3 regions of the Brevibacillus sp. Leaf182 genome follow, and region 1 is predicted to be linked to each of the others. Evidence: predicted binding sites of a transcription regulator. Region 1 holds the regulator's gene; each other region holds the start of a gene.
The links. Region 1 encodes CtsR, which represses protease genes until heat stress. Its sites were predicted from a motif close to ATGGTCAATAAAGGTCAAACA; they were not measured.

Region 1 (5,813 bases):
ACTTTCTTTCCGAATCGTTGGTCGTGAAGCCGAGCGTCGTATTTTTCTTGATCATGCTGGCTCCGACGTTGGAAGTCATAATGACAACTGTATTGCGGAAATCGACGGTACGTCCCTTCGAGTCTGTCAGACGACCATCATCCAAAACTTGCAAGAGAATGTTGAATACGTCTGGGTGAGCCTTCTCGATTTCGTCCAGCAAAATAACGGAGTACGGTTTGCGACGCACTTTTTCGGTTAGCTGACCGCCTTCGTCAAAGCCTACGTAGCCAGGAGGGGCACCTACCAGCCGAGCGGTGGAATGCTTCTCCATGTACTCGGACATATCTACACGAATCATGGCATCCTCGTCACCGAAAAGCGTCTCTGCCACGGCACGAGCCAATTCGGTTTTACCCACACCGGTTGGTCCCAGGAAGATAAACGAGCCAATTGGGCGTTTTGGGTCTTTCAGACCAGCACGGGCACGGCGGATCGCACGCGAGATGGATTTGACTGCTTCATCTTGGCCAATGACGCGATCATGTAAAATCTCTTCCATCTTCAGCAAGCGCTCTGTTTCTTCTTCCTTCAGCTTCAACACAGGAATACCCGTCCAGCTCGCCACTACTTGTGCGATGTCTTCTGGCGTAACCTCCATGTTTAGCTGACCTTGGCGCTCTTTCCAGTCTTTTTTCGTTTTATCCAGTTCTTCACGCAGTTTTTGCTCCTGATCGCGAAGAGCTGCTGCTTCCTCGAATTCTTGTGATTGTACGGCAGCGTCTTTTTCCTTGCGCACCTCTTCCAGACGTCCCTCCAGCTCTTTGAGGTTTGGTGGAACCGTAAAGGATTGCAAGCGAACCTTGGATGCCGCCTCGTCGACCAAGTCGATAGCCTTGTCAGGCAGGAAGCGTTCCGTAATATAGCGGTCAGACAGTTTTACTGCCTGCTCGATTGCTTCATCGGTAATTTTGACACGATGGTGGGCTTCGTAACGATCACGAAGGCCATGCAGGATACGAATAGCATCCTCCGCTGTCGGTTCATCAACCTGAATCGGTTGGAAACGACGCTCCAGTGCCGCGTCTTTTTCGATGTACTTGCGATATTCATCCAGCGTAGTAGCACCTACGCACTGTAGCTCGCCACGTGCCAGAGCAGGCTTCAAAATGTTGGAGGCATCAATAGCGCCTTCTGCTCCACCTGCACCAATCAGGGTGTGCAGCTCATCAATAAACAGGATGATGTTTCCTGCTTGGCGAATTTCGTCCATGATTTTTTTCAGACGATCTTCGAACTCACCGCGATATTTGGTTCCCGCAACAACGGTTCCCATATCGAGGGTCATGACGCGTTTATCACGGAGGGTCTCCGGAATTTCGTTGTTGACGATTTTTTGGGCAAGACCTTCTGCGATCGCTGTTTTCCCGACGCCAGGCTCCCCAATCAATACAGGGTTGTTTTTGGTGCGTCTGCTAAGTACTTGGATCACACGCTCGATTTCTTTTTGGCGACCGATGACAGGGTCCAGCCCGCCATCACGAGCGATTGCAGTCAGATCCCTTGCCAAGCCGTCCAGTGTCGGCGTATTCGCCGCTGGGTTCCCTCCAGACGGTTGATGAGATGCCATCATTTCCGAGCTGCCAAGAAGCTGGAGCACCTGTTGACGTGCCTTGTTCAGGCTAACGCCCAAATTGTTCATGATTCTCGCAGCAATGCCTTCTCCTTCACGGATCAAGCCAAGCAGAATATGTTCAGTCCCCACATAGGTATGACCCAGCTTGCGGGCTTCGTCCATCGACAGTTCAATAACCTTTTTGGCGCGAGGTGTATAGTTTGGTGTGTAATTACTACCGGACTGCTCTGTTCCTCGCCCGATTAACGACTCCACTTCGCTCTGGATTTTATCGAGGCCAAGCCCAAGTGATTGCAATGCCTTCGCCGCAATCCCTTCGCCTTCTCGAATGAGTCCCAGCAGCACATGCTCTGTCCCAATATCTTTGTGTCCGAGACGAACCGCCTCTTCCAGGGCAAGCGCCAGTACTTTTTGTGCTCGTTCTGTAAAACGTCCAAACATCATATCGTACACCTCCGTATAACCGTGTTTTTTCTCTATATGGTTAACAATTGCGTGATACCATTACGATTACTCTTGTGATTCTACTACGCGCAGACGTTCGCGGATCAGCCTTGCCCTTCTTTCATCGCGTTGGTCCGGAGTGAGCTTTTGTCCAGCGTGGTGTTGTAAAAACCCTGGCTGTGTCGTGACTAACAGTTCGTTTAGGACCAGCGGAGATACATCCGGAATGATGTCTAGATCTATCCCCAGACGTACATCGGACAGACGCTGTGCCGCCTCCTTGGACTCTACCGTGCGGGCGTACATCAGGATACCATACGATCGAAAAATCCGATCCTCCAACGAGACCCGAGTATGCTCCAGCAAATAAGTACGTGCCACACGCTCTTGCTCAATAATCTGTCTAGCTACACCGTAGAGATTGGAAAGGATATCCGACTCAGACATCCCCAGTGTGACCTGATTGGATAACTGAAAAAGATTCCCTAGAGCTTCGCTGCCCTCTCCGTAAATTCCTCTAACGACTAGACCAACTTGATTAATTGCCTGTAAAATTCTGCTGATCTGCTGCGTCATCACCAGCGCCGGCAAGTGCAGCATCACAGATGCACGAATTCCCGTACCCACATTGGTTGGGCAACTTGTAAGATATCCACGTGTCTCGTCGAACGCGTAGTTCAAGTTTTTCTCAAAAATGTCGTCTATCTTCGTACCTATTTCCCATGCCTCGTTCAAACGAAACCCGGGTAATAGTACCTGTATTCGAATGTGATCTTCTTCATTAACCATAATGCTGACAGACTCATCTTCCCGAAGTAATACGGCACCTTTGCGAGATTCCTCTGCCAGATGGGGGCTAATTAGATGCTTTTCTACGAGCACGCGTTTTTCTAACGGGTTAATTTGATCCATATGGATAGCCTGGAGCTGATGCCGTTTGCGCATTGCCTCCGAATCGCTTACTTCCGTTACCTTTCTGACGACTTCCTCGCCCTGCGAGTCCGTTGCCAATAACGGAAAGGGGTGCTGGCGCAGGTTACGGGCGATACGCAGCCGTGTACTAATGACAATGTCGGAATCAGGACCTTCTCCTTTCATCCAATTGCTCCACGGGTTTTGCATAAACTGCTTTTGGGACATAACCAGCTAACCTCCCTTGCTACGATTGGGCCATTTTTTGTTCCAATGCTCGAATTCGATCACGCATTTCTGCTGCCTTCTCGAACTCTTCACTGGCGACATGACTTTGCAGCGCTTGCTTTAGTTGTTCCAGCTCTTTACGGATCTTCAGTTTGCCACCCATCCGCTCTGGTACTTTTCCACTATGCTGTGTGTTTCCATGAATCCGGCGGAAAAGGGGGTCCAGTCGATCACCCAAAAAAGTGTAGCAATCACTACAGCCAAATCGGCCACTTTTACTAAATTGAGAATATGTGAGACCACATGTTTCGCATTGAAGCGGCTTATTCGTTGCCGTTTCGCGTCCATTCTTTTGCATGGGATCAAATTTTAAAAGTCCTGACAGGAGATTGTTGATGCTGAAGTTGTGAAAGCCGGTAAAGACGTCCCCTTTTTCATGAGCACACTGCTCGCAAATATGGTATTCGGTTTTTTCGCCATTGACGATTTTCGTCAAATGAAGTGTCGCCGGTCGTTTTCCGCATTCCTCACAGTTCATAACATCATACCTCCTTTTACTTCAACAAGATTGCTGCGATCATCTGCTTTAAAATATTTGCCCGCAAACGATCCCGCAATTCAGCTTCTAGCGTTAATACATTTCGCGAGGTAGCGATTTTCATTAAGGTGGCTTCTCTGATGTTGACTAATCCTTCTTCAAATAGTCTTTCTACGATCGCATTTCCCACGCTCTGACTGATGCTCTCACCAATTAGTTCCTCTGTCAGCAATTCTTGCAAGCGTGCTTTGCTGACAATCTGCACCTTGCGTATGCGAATATACCCGCCGCCCCCGCGCTTACTCTCTACAATGTACCCTTTTTGAACGGTAAAGCGCGTATTGATGACGTAATTGATCTGAGACGGCACACATTGAAAATGGTCGGCAAGCTCACTACGCTGAATCTCGATCGATCCATTGGGACTGTTTGTAATGATGCTTTTCAAGTGATGTTCAATGATGTCCGAGATGTTACGCAAGTCATCGCCTCCTATTCCTCTGTGTATGTTCTTCTGAGGTTACCTATTGACTTTGACTATCTTTGACGTTAATTATAATGGGTTTAGTGCGTGCCCGCAAGTGTCCCTTACACATTCTAGTGTGGGCAAAAGAGGGTCGCTTGAAACTAGGACATGATCAACAAAAAAACCACTCCCTGAGGAATGGTTTATGTTTGTTCTTGTGTATTGGTGTCGATTGCTGGCAAATGATTCAGTAGCTGTGTGAAGCTGGTGATGATGACATCTGCCCCGTCAAGTTCACCTGGTTTGGCAAAACCAAAGTCGCATCCAATGGTAAATAAACCGTTTGTCTTGCCTGCTTCCACGTCGGAGTGACGATCCCCTACCATGATGGCCTGCCCGATTTTGTAATCAGACAACAATTTTGCAACCAGATCATTTTTGGAATGTGTGCGGAAACGGCCAGCTGAGTACAGATCGGTCATTAGCGGCTTTAATTCGTATTCCTGGCAAATGGCATCGATGTACTCTTCCTGCCCATTACTTGCTATAAACAAAGCAAATCCTTTTTCTCGCAGCGTTTCCAAGGTTGATTTTACATTCGGATATAGCTCGGTCACTCTTTCTTTGAGTAACTGGATTTCATTGTCTAGCAAGAAGGCGTCAGCTAAGCGAATAGCTTCCTCACTCGCACCCGGCAGTAATTTGTCCCAGATCTGCTCGATCGTCATTCCCAGTACATTGATCAATTCACGTTCGTCTGGGGTTTCCCCTTGCCATAGCCCTTTTTGACGAAGCTGGTCAAACGTTCGAATAAATGCTGGAGTGGACAGCTTTTCTGTTTGCAGTAACGTGCCATCCATATCAAATAATATGGCGAATGGTACAGTCATGGGTTCCTCCATTTTGTCTGGCTAGGCCGCTATTCTACTTTTCCTGGCAACATATTCATATCATCCATGATGAACTCGGTAATTCTTTGTGCAGCATCTGGCTTCGAGATTTTCTGTCCCATTCTACGCATATAATCCACCTTGGACGGGCTATGCAATAGTTCATCGATAAAGTAAATCAATTGCTCCGACAGATTCGCATGTACCGCACATCCATTATTGAGCAAAAAGTGGCTGTTCCTCTCTTCCTGTCCAGGCAGAGGGTTGTAAACAATCATGGGTACCCGTTTACTCATTACTTCAGCTGATGTAAGTCCGCCTGATTTGGTGACAATTAAATCAGCCGTTTCCAAGTATTCGTGGAAGTTATTGATGAATTTTAGCGGCACGACTTCATGGCGATACGTACGATTTGTCACTTTATTGTACAGCTTGTCGTTTGTCCCTGTTAACACAAAGGTTTTCAGAGGAATGTTAATCTCTTCTAACCCATCTAATACCTTTTCCATCGAGCCGAGACCCAATCCGCCCCCCGAAAGAATAATGCTCTTTTGTCCAGGAGCGAGGCCCAGCTTTTGCCGAATCAAATCGGCGTCCAATGGCAAGCTGAATTTTTTCATGATGGGAATGCCCATCGGAATGAATTTTTGATGATCCTGTCGATAAACGTCTAACAGGTAATACAGTTGCTCATGGCCGATGAAGTAATAATTGATATGG
Region 2 (5,813 bases), on a different contig from region 1:
ATGTCATTCAGGCAGACGGAGGTACACGGACAGCTTCGATTACCGGAGCCTTCGTAGCAATGGTAGACGCGATGCAAAAGCTGGTGGATAGTGGCACATGGAAACAGTTGCCGCTCAACGACTTCCTGGCAGCCACCTCCGTAGGGGTAGTCGGCGAGGAAGCAGTGCTCGATCTCAACTACAAAGAAGATTCTACAGCGATTGTCGACATGAATGTCGTTATGACGGGAAAAGGAAAGTTCGTCGAGCTGCAAGGAACAGGGGAGGATGCTCCGTTTTCACCTGAACAGCTACAAGAAATGATTGCCCTTGCAAAAGTCGGCATTGACAACCTGATTAACAGTCAAAAAGAGGCGCTCGCAGATGTTACGCTCTCTTTTGCACAATCAGTAGCGGAGGAAAGTCATGCCTAATCGAAAAAAAGTCGTTCTCGCAACACGTAATCAGGGAAAAGTGAAAGAATTCAACAGGCTGTTTGCAGATGCAGGCTGGGAAGGAATTAGCCTCGCTGAATTTGACGGTGTGCCAGAGGTAGTAGAAGACAAGGACACCTTCGAAGGAAACGCCCTGAAAAAAGCAATTGAAATCTCTATATACTTGAATATGCCCGCCCTCGGTGACGATTCTGGTCTGGAAGTAGATGCGCTGGAAGGACGCCCTGGCGTTTACTCCGCACGCTTTGCCGGGGAAGATGCAACAGACGAGCAGAATTGGCGTAAATTGTTGAAAGAGCTGGAAGAGGTGTCGACACAGGAACGCACAGCTCGCTTCCGTTGTACGTTGGCGTTGGTGATTCCGGGTGAAGAGCCAATCATTGCCACTGGCGCTTGTGAGGGCGTAATCGCGCGTGAGCCAAAAGGTACAAACGGCTTCGGATATGATCCGGTATTCTACATCCCATCGATGGACAAAATGATGGCCGAACTCATGCCAGAAGAAAAGAACCAGATCAGCCACCGCGCTCGTGCCATGCAACAACTGCTTGAAATCATCAAGTAGACAAGAGAGAAAACAGGAGAGTGAGGCGTGATGGGAATTCTCATCATGAGCGATAGCCACGGCTTGGTTCGGGAAGTAAGCCAGGTCGTCAACCGACATCATGTCGAAAAAATTTTGCATTGTGGCGATTTTTGTGTCGACCATCAGCGCGAGCCGTTTTCCAACATGACGCTTGTCCGGGGCAATTGCGATTCGACAGAAGAGGTGCCGACTGAGCAAGAGACCGAATGGCGAGACCTTCACATCCTGCAAACGCACGGGCATCTTTTCGGAGTAAAAGGCTCTCTTCTGCGCCTTCATTACCGTGCAGAAGAGGTCGGAGCAAATGTAGTCGTATTCGGTCACTCTCATGTACCTGTCTGTGGCGTAGAGAGAGACATCTTGTTTCTGAATCCGGGCAGCCTGCAAATGCCGCGCGGTTTCCACGTACCGACATATGCTCATTTAGAAGAGACAGGAACGAGTCCGACAGAAGTTTACATATCCGTGGCGTTTTATGATCATGTAGGCAACCTGGTTTCACAATTGGGAGGGAACTATTCTGTTCGTCGACCAATGAGGTCTTCTTGAAAACTAAAAGATTTGTGCTATACTAGAATGGTTATAATGGCTAGAATATTATCATCCGAGCCTGCGAAGATACCATGGCGCGGCTGGCGATGTTCTGTTGATTCGATTTAGGAGGGGAAGTTTACGTGGCAGCAAATTGGGAAAAGGTAGAGAATAACCAGGGAGTCCTGACGGTTGAAGTAGATGCTACGCAAGTAGACGCAGCATTAGATCAAGCGTTTAAAAAAGTGGTTCAAAAAGTTCAAGTTCCAGGGTTCCGTAAAGGAAAAGTACCACGCAAAATGTTCGAATCCCGTTTTGGTGTAGAATCTCTGTACCAAGACGCTCTTGACATTCTGCTTCCAACTGCATACGGACAAGCTGTTCGTGAAGCTGGTATCGAGCCAGTAGATCGTCCAGAAGTAGACGTAACGCAAATGGAACAAGGGAAAAACCTGATCTTCAAAGCGACTGTAACTGTGAAGCCTGAAGTTAAGCTGGGCGACTACAAAGGTCTGTCCATCGAAGAAAAAGACTTCTCTGTAACAGAAGAGAGCGTTGACGCTGAACTGAAGCGTATGCAAGAGCGTCATGCTGAGCTCGTTGCAGTAGAAGAGGGTGCCGCACAAACAGGCGATATCGCTGTAATCGATTTCGAAGGCTTCCAAGACGGAGTAGCTTTTGAAGGCGGTAAAGCGGAAGATTACTCTCTGGAACTGGGTTCCGGTACTTTCATCGCAGGGTTCGAAGAGCAACTGGCTGGCTTGAACATCGGCGAGGAAAAAGAAATTACCGTAACTTTCCCTGAAGAGTACCACTCTCCTAACCTCGCTGGTAAAGAAGCGGTATTCAAAGTGAAGCTGAACAGCCTGAAGCGCAAAAACCTGCCTGCTTTGGATGATGAGTTTGCCAAAGATGTGAGCGAGTTCGACACGCTGGAAGAGCTGAAAGCAGACACCAAGAAAAAACTCGAAGAAAAAACAGCGCAAGAAAAAGATCAATATGTTCGCGAGCAGCTCGTTCTGAAAGCAGCTGAAAACGCTGAGATCGATTTGCCAGCAGTAATGGTTGAGCATGAATTGGATCAAATGGTAAATGAATTTGGTCAACGTCTGCAATACCAAGGCATGACGCTGGAACTGTACTACCAGTTCTCCGGTATGGATGAGAGCCAACTGCGTGATCAATTGCGTGCAGACGCAACATCCCGCGTTCGCACTTCCCTCACTTTGGAAGCAATCGGCAAAGCAGAAAACATCGAAGCAACAGAAGAAGACGTAAACGCAGAACTGGATAAACTGGCTGGCGTATACGGCCGTCCAGCTGATGAGCTGCGCAAAATCTTCTCTGCACAAGATGGCATGGCTGCTCTGTACCGCGATGTGCAAACTCGCAAAACAGTAGATTTGCTGGTTGCAGAAAGCAAAGTAACAGCATAAGCTTAGAAGAACGCATGATTGGTCAGTGGGCAGGCTAACCCTGACGCTGGCTGTCAAGACCACAAGGCACGAGTGTATCGTGCCTTGTTTTTCCACCATTGACTTTTTTCGGCAAAGGAGGAAAATACATAATGCTAATCCCTATGGTCATCGAGCAAACAAGCAGGGGAGAGCGCTCCTACGATATTTACTCGCGTCTCCTGAAAGACCGGATTATTCTGTTGGGCACCGAGATTGATGATGAAATCGCCAATCTGGTTGTCGCTCAGCTACTTTTCTTGCAGGCGGAAGATCCGGACAAAGACATATCGCTATACATAAACTCTCCAGGTGGTTCAGTTACAGCAGGAATGGCCATCTATGACACCATGCAGTACATCAAACCGGATGTGTCCACGATTTGTGTGGGCATGGCTGCCAGCATGGGTGCGTTCCTGTTGGCTGCGGGTGCAAAAGGCAAGCGTTTCGCTCTGCCAAATGCCGAAGTAATGATTCACCAACCGCTCGGTGGTGTGCGTGGGCAAGCAGAAGACATTCGCATTCATGCGGAGTGGATTATGAAAACGAAGCGTCAGCTAAATGAGATTTTGTCTGAGCGGACAGGTCAGCCTTATGAACGCGTAGAGCAAGATACGGATCGCGACAATTTCATGAGTGCAGAAGAAGCAAAGGCCTACGGATTGATTGACTCTATTATTGAACGCAAAAACTGACCCGTTGTGAGGTGAAGCGCATGTTTAAGTTTAACGACGACAAAGGCCAACTGAAGTGTTCCTTCTGCGGCAAGTCCCAGGAACAGGTGCGCAAGCTGGTAGCTGGTCCTGGTGTTTACATTTGTGACGAATGTATCGAACTGTGCAATGAAATTGTACAGGAAGAACTGGGCACTGAAGAAGAAATCGATATGAAAGAAATTCCAAAGCCAGTGGAAATTCGCAAAATCTTGGATGACTATGTCATTGGTCAGGATATGGCGAAGAAGTCCTTGTCTGTAGCGGTGTACAATCACTACAAACGGATTAATTCCGGGGCGAAGATCGAGGATGTGGAGCTGCAAAAATCCAACATCATGCTGATCGGTCCGACTGGTAGCGGGAAAACGTTGCTCGCGCAAACATTGGCGCGCATTCTGAATGTACCTTTCGCGATTGCGGATGCAACTTCTCTGACAGAAGCAGGCTATGTGGGTGAAGACGTTGAAAACATCTTGCTCAAGCTCATTCAGGCTGCTGACTATGATGTGGAGAAGGCTGAAAAAGGAATCATATACATCGACGAGATTGATAAGGTAGCCCGCAAATCGGAAAACCCATCTATCACGCGTGATGTATCTGGTGAAGGCGTTCAGCAAGCGCTTTTGAAAATTTTGGAGGGGACGGTTGCGAGTGTTCCACCACAAGGCGGACGCAAGCATCCTCACCAAGAGTTCATCCAAATCGACACGTCGAACATTTTGTTCATCTGCGGTGGTGCATTTGATGGCGTCGAGCAGATTATCAAGCGTCGTTTGGGTAAAAAAGTCATCGGTTTCGGTGCAGACTTCGGCGATGGCGTAAAAGGCGATCTGAAAGCCGGAGAATACCTGAAATACATTTTGCCGGAAGACCTGCTGAAATTTGGTCTGATTCCGGAGTTCGTCGGTCGTTTGCCAGTACTTGCTACTCTGGAGCCGCTGGATGAGGAGACGCTTGTGCGTATCCTGACAGAGCCGAAAAACTCTTTGGTGAAACAGTACCAAAAACTGCTGAGTCTCGACGGTGTTGAGCTGGAGTTCGATAACGGTGCGCTCATGCAAATCGCCAAAGAAGCGATTAAGCGCAATACTGGTGCACGCGGACTGCGTGCGATTATCGAACAAATCATGCTCGACATGATGTATGAACTGCCTTCCAGAGAAGACGTCAACAAGTGCGTCATTACTGAAGAAACGGTTCGCGACAAAGTGAAGCCGCAACTGTTGACCAAAGAAGGTCAGGAATTGCACGAAGAGACAGCATAAGTATTGTCTAACAGACCATCTCGTGATAAGCGAGGTGGTTTTTTTGTTGTTGGTTTACGTCTACGCTTGCGGGGCAATACTACTTGATATCGTTCAAGAGAAGCTTTACATATGCACAAAACGGTCATGAACGTATTCCCTCTCTTCGGGGGACAAAAGCTGACCGCAAGCGAAGACGCATGGGAGGGACTGCATATGGACTATACGACATTGGTCATTGCTGTCATTGAAGTGGTTGTTGGTATCGTGATCGGCACCTACTTTTGGAACTTGCTGCGAGCGCAGAGAAACACGAAAACCTCAACCGAAAAGGAATCACGCAAGGATCTTGATTCCATTCGTAAGATGAGAATGGTTGCGTTGACAGAACCTCTGTCAGAGAGAACAAGACCAGCGACTTTGGAAGAAATTGTCGGACAGGAAGATGGGCTTCGTGCGTTGCGTGCCGCTTTGTGTGGTCCCAACCCACAGCATGTCATTATTTATGGACCACCTGGTGTAGGCAAGACCGCAGCGGCTAGGGTCGTGCTGGAAGAAGCGAAGAAAAATCAGCTATCTCCGTTTTCTTCTGATGCCAAGTTTATTGAAATCGATGCGACGATTGCTCGTTTTGATGAGCGCGGCATTGCTGACCCGTTAATCGGCTCTGTACATGATCCGATTTATCAAGGGGCAGGCTCGCTTGGGCAGGCGGGTATTCCGCAGCCAAAGCCAGGCGCTGTGACGAAAGCGCACGGTGGCATGCTTTTTCTTGATGAAATAGGGGAACTTCATCCTGTGCAGATGAATAAGTTACTGAAGGTTCTCGAAGACCGCAAAGTCATGCT
Region 3 (5,813 bases), on a different contig from region 1:
TTTGGCAAAAATAGCAGCCTTGGAGCCTTGTTGATCATCACGCGCACAAATGCGGTGTACGATCTTCTTGCCTTGCTCAGTCAAATCTGATCCCGTTGCGGAAGGAGATACCATTACGAGCTTCTCTTGCTCGTATTGCGCTGCTGCTGTGATCGAAGCACCTGTTGTAGCATGGCCAACTACTCCGACTACGTCAGGATTTGAAATCAACATTTGCGCGACTGCTACCCCTTGTTTCGGGTCAGCTTGGTCGTCTTGCGCGGACAATTCAACATCAAAGCCAAGTGCTTTGAATGCCTCCTTTTTTTCTTTCAATGCATATTCAGCACCAGCTTTTGCTGTGCTTCCGTAATCGGAGTACTGACCAGACATCGGACCAACTACAGCAATCACGAGCTTCTCAGTAGCTCCGCTTGCACCGCCCGTGCTTCCTCCACTATTGTTGCTGGGCTGTGGTGTCGCGCTTTGTCCACCAGTCCCCGTACCTCCACCACAGCCCGCGAGCAATGTGCTCAGAGCAAATGTTGCAGCCAGTATCGACAATGATTTCTGTTTTTTCATAGCAAAACATCCCCCTCTTTATTTATGAGCAAACTATGAATCACAATCTTATTGTAGGATATTTTAGAAAATTTGCAATAGAAATGATTGAAGGAAGAATCAATTAAATAACCTCTTTCGCTGTCTGCTAATAGAGGCGTACGCATGTAGTAAGAAAGCAAATAGCCACTTCTACGCATAGAAGTGGCTATCTTGATGAGAAGTTCCATTCATTTCTAGGAATTAATTGGAATGCTCAGCTTGTAAGTGAGCGTTTTTGCATCGTACTCTACTTTTGCACCCAATTCTTGGGCGATGAATACGAGAGGAACGAGCACTGCTCCGGTCACTGGACGTGGCGGATTTGCTACACTGGTTTCTTTGCCGTTTTTATAAGCAAAGTTTTTGTTTTCGTACATACGTAGAGCGTACGTATTGTCTTTGGCAACCAGCAGAGATTTGGTCGTGCTATCCCATGCTGCGGAACCACCCAAAGCAATCGCCAATGTGCTCGCATTCACATACGCAACACCATTTTCAGTAACGATCTCTTCTGGGAATGGGAACTCCTTGCCGTTTAGCTGAACCTTGATTTTTTGTTGCTGTACAGGAGCAGGCGCAGTTTGGGCAAACGCAGCCGTTGCTGCTACACTTCCTGTTAGAAGAGCCGCTGTCAGCATCATTGTTGAAAACTTGCGAAGCATAATAAACACCCCTTAAATATCATGAAATGAATTCCAATTTTGTAAAGTTCGACACGAATCAACTTTTTCCTTCTTTTTTATCCCATACATTTCCTATGTAATTCTCTCACTAAACATGACAAGACTAGGAAAAAAATAAAATATCCCACGAACAAATGTTTTTGTGCACAACCTGTGCATAACATTGTGGATAACTTTCGAAAGTGAGGCTTACCATGGCAGGGGAACGTTTTTTTCTCATTTATCAAGAGGCCAGTGACGAGGAATGCTTATTGACCATTGAACCATACAAAGATCAACAGGAGCTGGCGGAAGCCATCAATCAGCTACAGGCCAAACAAGTCGATGAATATACGATCATCAAGGGAAAAAAGATGAAAGCCACGCTGAAACTCGCCGTCGATTTGACCGAAGCCGATGAGAATTCTAAGGAATGAATGTTTTCTTTTTCGAGTAGGTTTAGACAGAGGGAAATTGGCAAACATGGTAGTGAGGGCGCGCACTTATGTGTTTGACCTTCATTGACCTTTTGTGTATGATATTGTTACAAAGAGAGGAGGAAGACTAGATGCATATGAATTTAATTCCAACCGTCATTGAACAGACGAACCGCGGGGAACGTGCTTACGACATTTATTCCCGCCTGCTCAAAGACCGCATCATCTTTCTGGGAACCCCAATCAACGACACCGTAGCCAATATCGTTGTGGCACAGTTGTTGTTCCTTCAGGCGGAAGATCCGGAGAAAGACATTCACTTGTACATAAACAGCCCAGGCGGTTCTATTACTGCTGGTATGGCAATTTACGATACTATGCACTTCATCAAGCCAGATGTATCCACCATTTGTATCGGAATGGCTGCTTCGATGGGAGCATTCCTGCTGGCTGCTGGGGCAAAAGGCAAACGCTTTGCTCTGCCAAACAGTGAAGTCATGATCCACCAACCATTGGGTGGAGCCCAAGGACAAGCGAGCGACATTGAGATTGCCGCAAAACGTATTTTGAAGATGCGTGATCATCTGAACACCATCCTGGCTGAACGCACTGGACAGCCTTTGGAGCGCATCCAAAAGGATACCGATCGCGACAACTTCCTCTCTGCCGCAGAAGCAGTAGAGTACGGATTGATTGACAAAGTCATCACTTCCGAACCGTCTTCCAAAAAATAAGAGATACCTAGTAAAAAAAGAAGCACTCGTGCCTGAACTATGGGCCGAGTGTTTTTTTGTATGCCGAGCAAGCCCCAAGAGGCTTCCCTTGGTTTGCTCGGCTTTTTCGATGAATCATTGTGATACTTCCATTAACTGACTGACATAGACCGTCCGGCTATGTCCTGGATTTTTTTCCTCATGCACACGTGCTGTTGACGTTTTTTCGTCTACAGCATCGATCCAAACGGCTTGTCCTTCGTACTCTACCTTGATATGGTCGTCGGAGCTCATAATGGCCTGTGCTCTCGTTACATTCATAAGCGGCTCCCTATTGCTCATCTTCAAGGGCTTGCTTGGCTGACGACGCCCCTGTCATCGTGTCTACAGTTGTTTCTTCAATCAGGCCGTTTTGATCGGAAACAACTCCACCTCCCAGTCCCTCGTTCACCATCCGATCAATGTCCATATCATAACAATCGCGGCCTTCGTAACACTTATCACGGTTACTCATGTGTCATTCCTCCTTCATGCAATATACATGGTTAGAAATGCCCTGCCCGAAGTGAATTGATACATATTCATCAAGATAACCAACAAAAAAAGACACCTTCCATACGGGAAAAGTGTCTCTCGTGACTCTATTCTTCTTTGCTTACCAGATTCGTAAGGCTGGTGACTGCCTGGGAGGCATCCGGCCCTTCTGCTAAAATGGTAATTTCCGTTCCAGAGCTGATTGCGAGGCTCATGATACCCATGATGCTTTTCGCATTGACCTTCTTGTTGCCTTTTTCTACGAATACTTCCGATGCAAAACGGTTAGCCTCCTGAACGAAAAAGGCTGCTGGACGAGCTTGCAAACCGGTCTTTAACTGAACCACGACCTGCTGTTGAACCATGAATGGACCTCCTCACTTGTAGACTATTATCCTTAAGTATAACATGCATCTACATCGAAATATTTTGTTTTTCTCGTATTTTGTCAGCGATTTCGTTAATTTTTCGCAAGCGGTGGTTAATACCCGATTTGCTCACTACTCCGCTTGGCACCATCTCACCCAATTCTTTCAAATTGATGTCAGGATGAGCCACTCGAAGCTCCGCGACCTCTCGCAGACGTTTTGGCAAATTCTCCAATCCCATCTCTTGATCGATGAGCTGAATATTTTCCATTTGTCTGGTGGCTGCATTCACCGTTTTGTTTATGTTGGCGATTTCACAATTGTGTAAACGGTTTACTGAGTTCCGCATGTCCTTTACGATTCGAACGTCCTCGAAATACAGAAGCGCCTGATGAGCTCCAATCAAGCTCAAAAACTCTGTAATCTTTTCGCCTTCTTTAATATAGAGAACATACCCTTTTTTCCGCTCGATGCACTTGGCATTTAGTTTATACCGATTGGCGATCTTGGTCAATGCTTCGCAAAAATCCTGATAGGAAGTAAAAATCTCCAGATGATAGCTGGATGCCTCTGGATGATTCACAGATCCCCCCGCCAAAAAAGCCCCCCGCAAATAAGCAGCGCGGCAACAGGACTTCTTCACGATCTCAGGGGCGATTCCTGGGATAAACGACAGGCTTTGATCCATGATGCCCAAGTCTTGCAAAACCTCATTGGCCTTATTCGGAATACGCACAATGTAAACGTTGTTCTTTTTCAAACGCATTTTTTTGCGAACCAGCAGTTCAGCGTGTATCTGAAACAGCCTCTTGATTAACGTGTAAATACGTCGGGCAATCGCCGCGTTCTCTGTCGTCACATCCAGCACCAGTCGTCCGGCTCCAAACTGCAGACTTCCATTCATCCGAATCAAGGCTGAGAGCTCTGCCTTGCTGCAGCAATCGGCACCCTCCGTCATGGTAAGTTCTTTTTTGGTATGCGCGGCGAATGACATCGACTTCACTACTCCTTCTCTATCTTCAGCACCTTCCGTCTTCGTCTGACCAGTGACACAATCTGCTTGCTGACAGCATGTGCATCATGACGTAGGTATCCGTCCTCAAATGTGACTAACGGCCTCGCCACAACATGCAGACCGAGTTGGCGCAGTTGCTTTAAGTCACATCGGACAGGAGCTGCTCCTTTTTCCGCGTATTTGTCCAATACATGGGTAGGCAGCTCGGCTGAATTGACAATGATCGTATCCAGAAATGGTCTATCTACATGTTCATACATGACATTCACGTGCCTGGATGCAGAAAAACCGTCTGTCTCCCCCGGTTGTGTCATGACGTTACAAATATAGATTTTCGGGGCTTGTGCGCGTGTAATCGCTTCAAATAACCCGCGTACTAATAAATTGGGCAGGATGCTCGTGTACAAGCTGCCAGGCCCAATCAAAATGGCATCCGCGTCGGCAATAGCCATCAGGGCTTCGCTCAGAGGAACAGCATCCTCCGGGTCAAGGAACACCCGCTTGATTTCTTTGCCAGTCAACGGTATTTGGGATTCTCCGATTACGAGAGATCCATCTGTCATTTCCGCTTTCAACTGAATCGATTGCGTGGAAGCTGGCAATACATCTCCACGCACTGCCAAAACCCCGCTTAATGTTTTGACTGCGGTGACAAAGTCTCCAGTGATTTCGTTCATCGCTGCAAGTAATAGATTTCCCAAATTATGCCCTGCTAATCCCGTGCCTGTGGAAAAACGATATTGCATGACTTTTTCCATCAATGGCTCTGTATCGGCCAGAGCAGTCAAGACGTTTCGAATGTCGCCAGGTGGAAGCATATCCATTTCTTCTCGCAAACGTCCAGAGCTTCCCCCATCGTCTGCTACCGTAACAATCGCTGTGATATGCACCGGCTCGTGCTTTAAACCGCGTAGAAGGACGGACAGACCCGTTCCTCCGCCAATAACGACTACCCGTAATGGCCTTGACTGTAGCCTCCCGACTCCCTTAGTAGGCATATGTCACCTCATTATTTCTAATACACATACCACAGGTGGCTATTTATGCGCGTTTCAGTCTTTCCTGCCATCTTATGCTCATTTGTTCTTCTCCATGTCTCGATGACTGACACGGACAGAAAAATCTTTGCCAAAGGTTTCTCCCAAATGTTCTGCAATGGCGACCGAGCGATGTTTGCCACCGGTGCATCCAATTCCTATCACAAGTTGACTTTTTCCTTCTCGCTGGTAATGCGGCAGGGTGTACCCCAAAAAGTCTGTAAGCTTTTCTAAGAATTCTTTTGTGTCCTTGTGCTGCATCACATACTCTGCCACCTCTGGATCACATCCTGTTTTCGGACGCAAATCCTCCACATAATGCGGGTTAGGCAAAAAACGGACATCGAACATCAAGTCAGCGTCTATTGGTGCGCCGTATTTGAAACCAAACGACAATACATTAATCGTAAGTGGTGATCCTTGTTGACCATATTGGTTGATGATTTTTTCTCGAAGCTGAACTGG

Region 2: a site for CtsR is predicted at 3,073-3,093, ahead of clpP (ATP-dependent Clp endopeptidase proteolytic subunit ClpP). Genes of this name have one in related genera too.
Region 3: a site for CtsR is predicted at 1,753-1,773, ahead of clpP (ATP-dependent Clp endopeptidase proteolytic subunit ClpP). Genes of this name have one in related genera too.

Annotation. Positions count from the first base shown of each region.
Region 1 covers NZ_LMPN02000007.1:852-6,664, reverse strand. Annotated here, with positions in the region: gene ASG16_RS00075 (ATP-dependent Clp protease ATP-binding subunit) at 1-2,059, opposite strand, end outside; gene mcsB (protein-arginine kinase McsB) at 2,126-3,199, opposite strand; gene mcsA (protein-arginine kinase activator protein McsA) at 3,219-3,737, opposite strand; gene ASG16_RS00060 (CtsR family transcriptional regulator) at 3,754-4,218, opposite strand; gene ASG16_RS00055 (HAD hydrolase-like protein) at 4,407-5,093, opposite strand; gene ASG16_RS00050 (MGDG synthase family glycosyltransferase) at 5,123-5,813, opposite strand, start outside.
Region 2 covers NZ_LMPN02000026.1:53,483-59,295, forward strand. Annotated here, with positions in the region: gene rph (ribonuclease PH) at 1-413, shown strand, start outside; gene ASG16_RS18610 (XTP/dITP diphosphatase) at 406-999, shown strand; gene ASG16_RS18615 (metallophosphoesterase family protein) at 1,030-1,569, shown strand; gene tig (trigger factor) at 1,695-2,987, shown strand; gene clpP (ATP-dependent Clp endopeptidase proteolytic subunit ClpP) at 3,119-3,700, shown strand; gene clpX (ATP-dependent protease ATP-binding subunit ClpX) at 3,721-4,986, shown strand; gene lonB (ATP-dependent protease LonB) at 5,182-5,813, shown strand, end outside.
Region 3 covers NZ_LMPN02000017.1:354,370-360,182, forward strand. Annotated here, with positions in the region: gene ASG16_RS07655 (branched-chain amino acid ABC transporter substrate-binding protein) at 1-561, opposite strand, end outside; gene ASG16_RS07660 (copper amine oxidase N-terminal domain-containing protein) at 777-1,244, opposite strand; gene ASG16_RS07665 (hypothetical protein) at 1,460-1,681, shown strand; gene clpP (ATP-dependent Clp endopeptidase proteolytic subunit ClpP) at 1,813-2,415, shown strand; gene ASG16_RS07675 (H-type small acid-soluble spore protein) at 2,530-2,715, opposite strand; gene ASG16_RS07680 (hypothetical protein) at 2,726-2,908, opposite strand; gene ASG16_RS07685 (HPr family phosphocarrier protein) at 3,036-3,293, opposite strand; gene whiA (DNA-binding protein WhiA) at 3,343-4,290, opposite strand; gene mgfK (gluconeogenesis morphogenetic factor MgfK) at 4,299-5,309, opposite strand; gene rapZ (RNase adapter RapZ) at 5,388-5,813, opposite strand, start outside.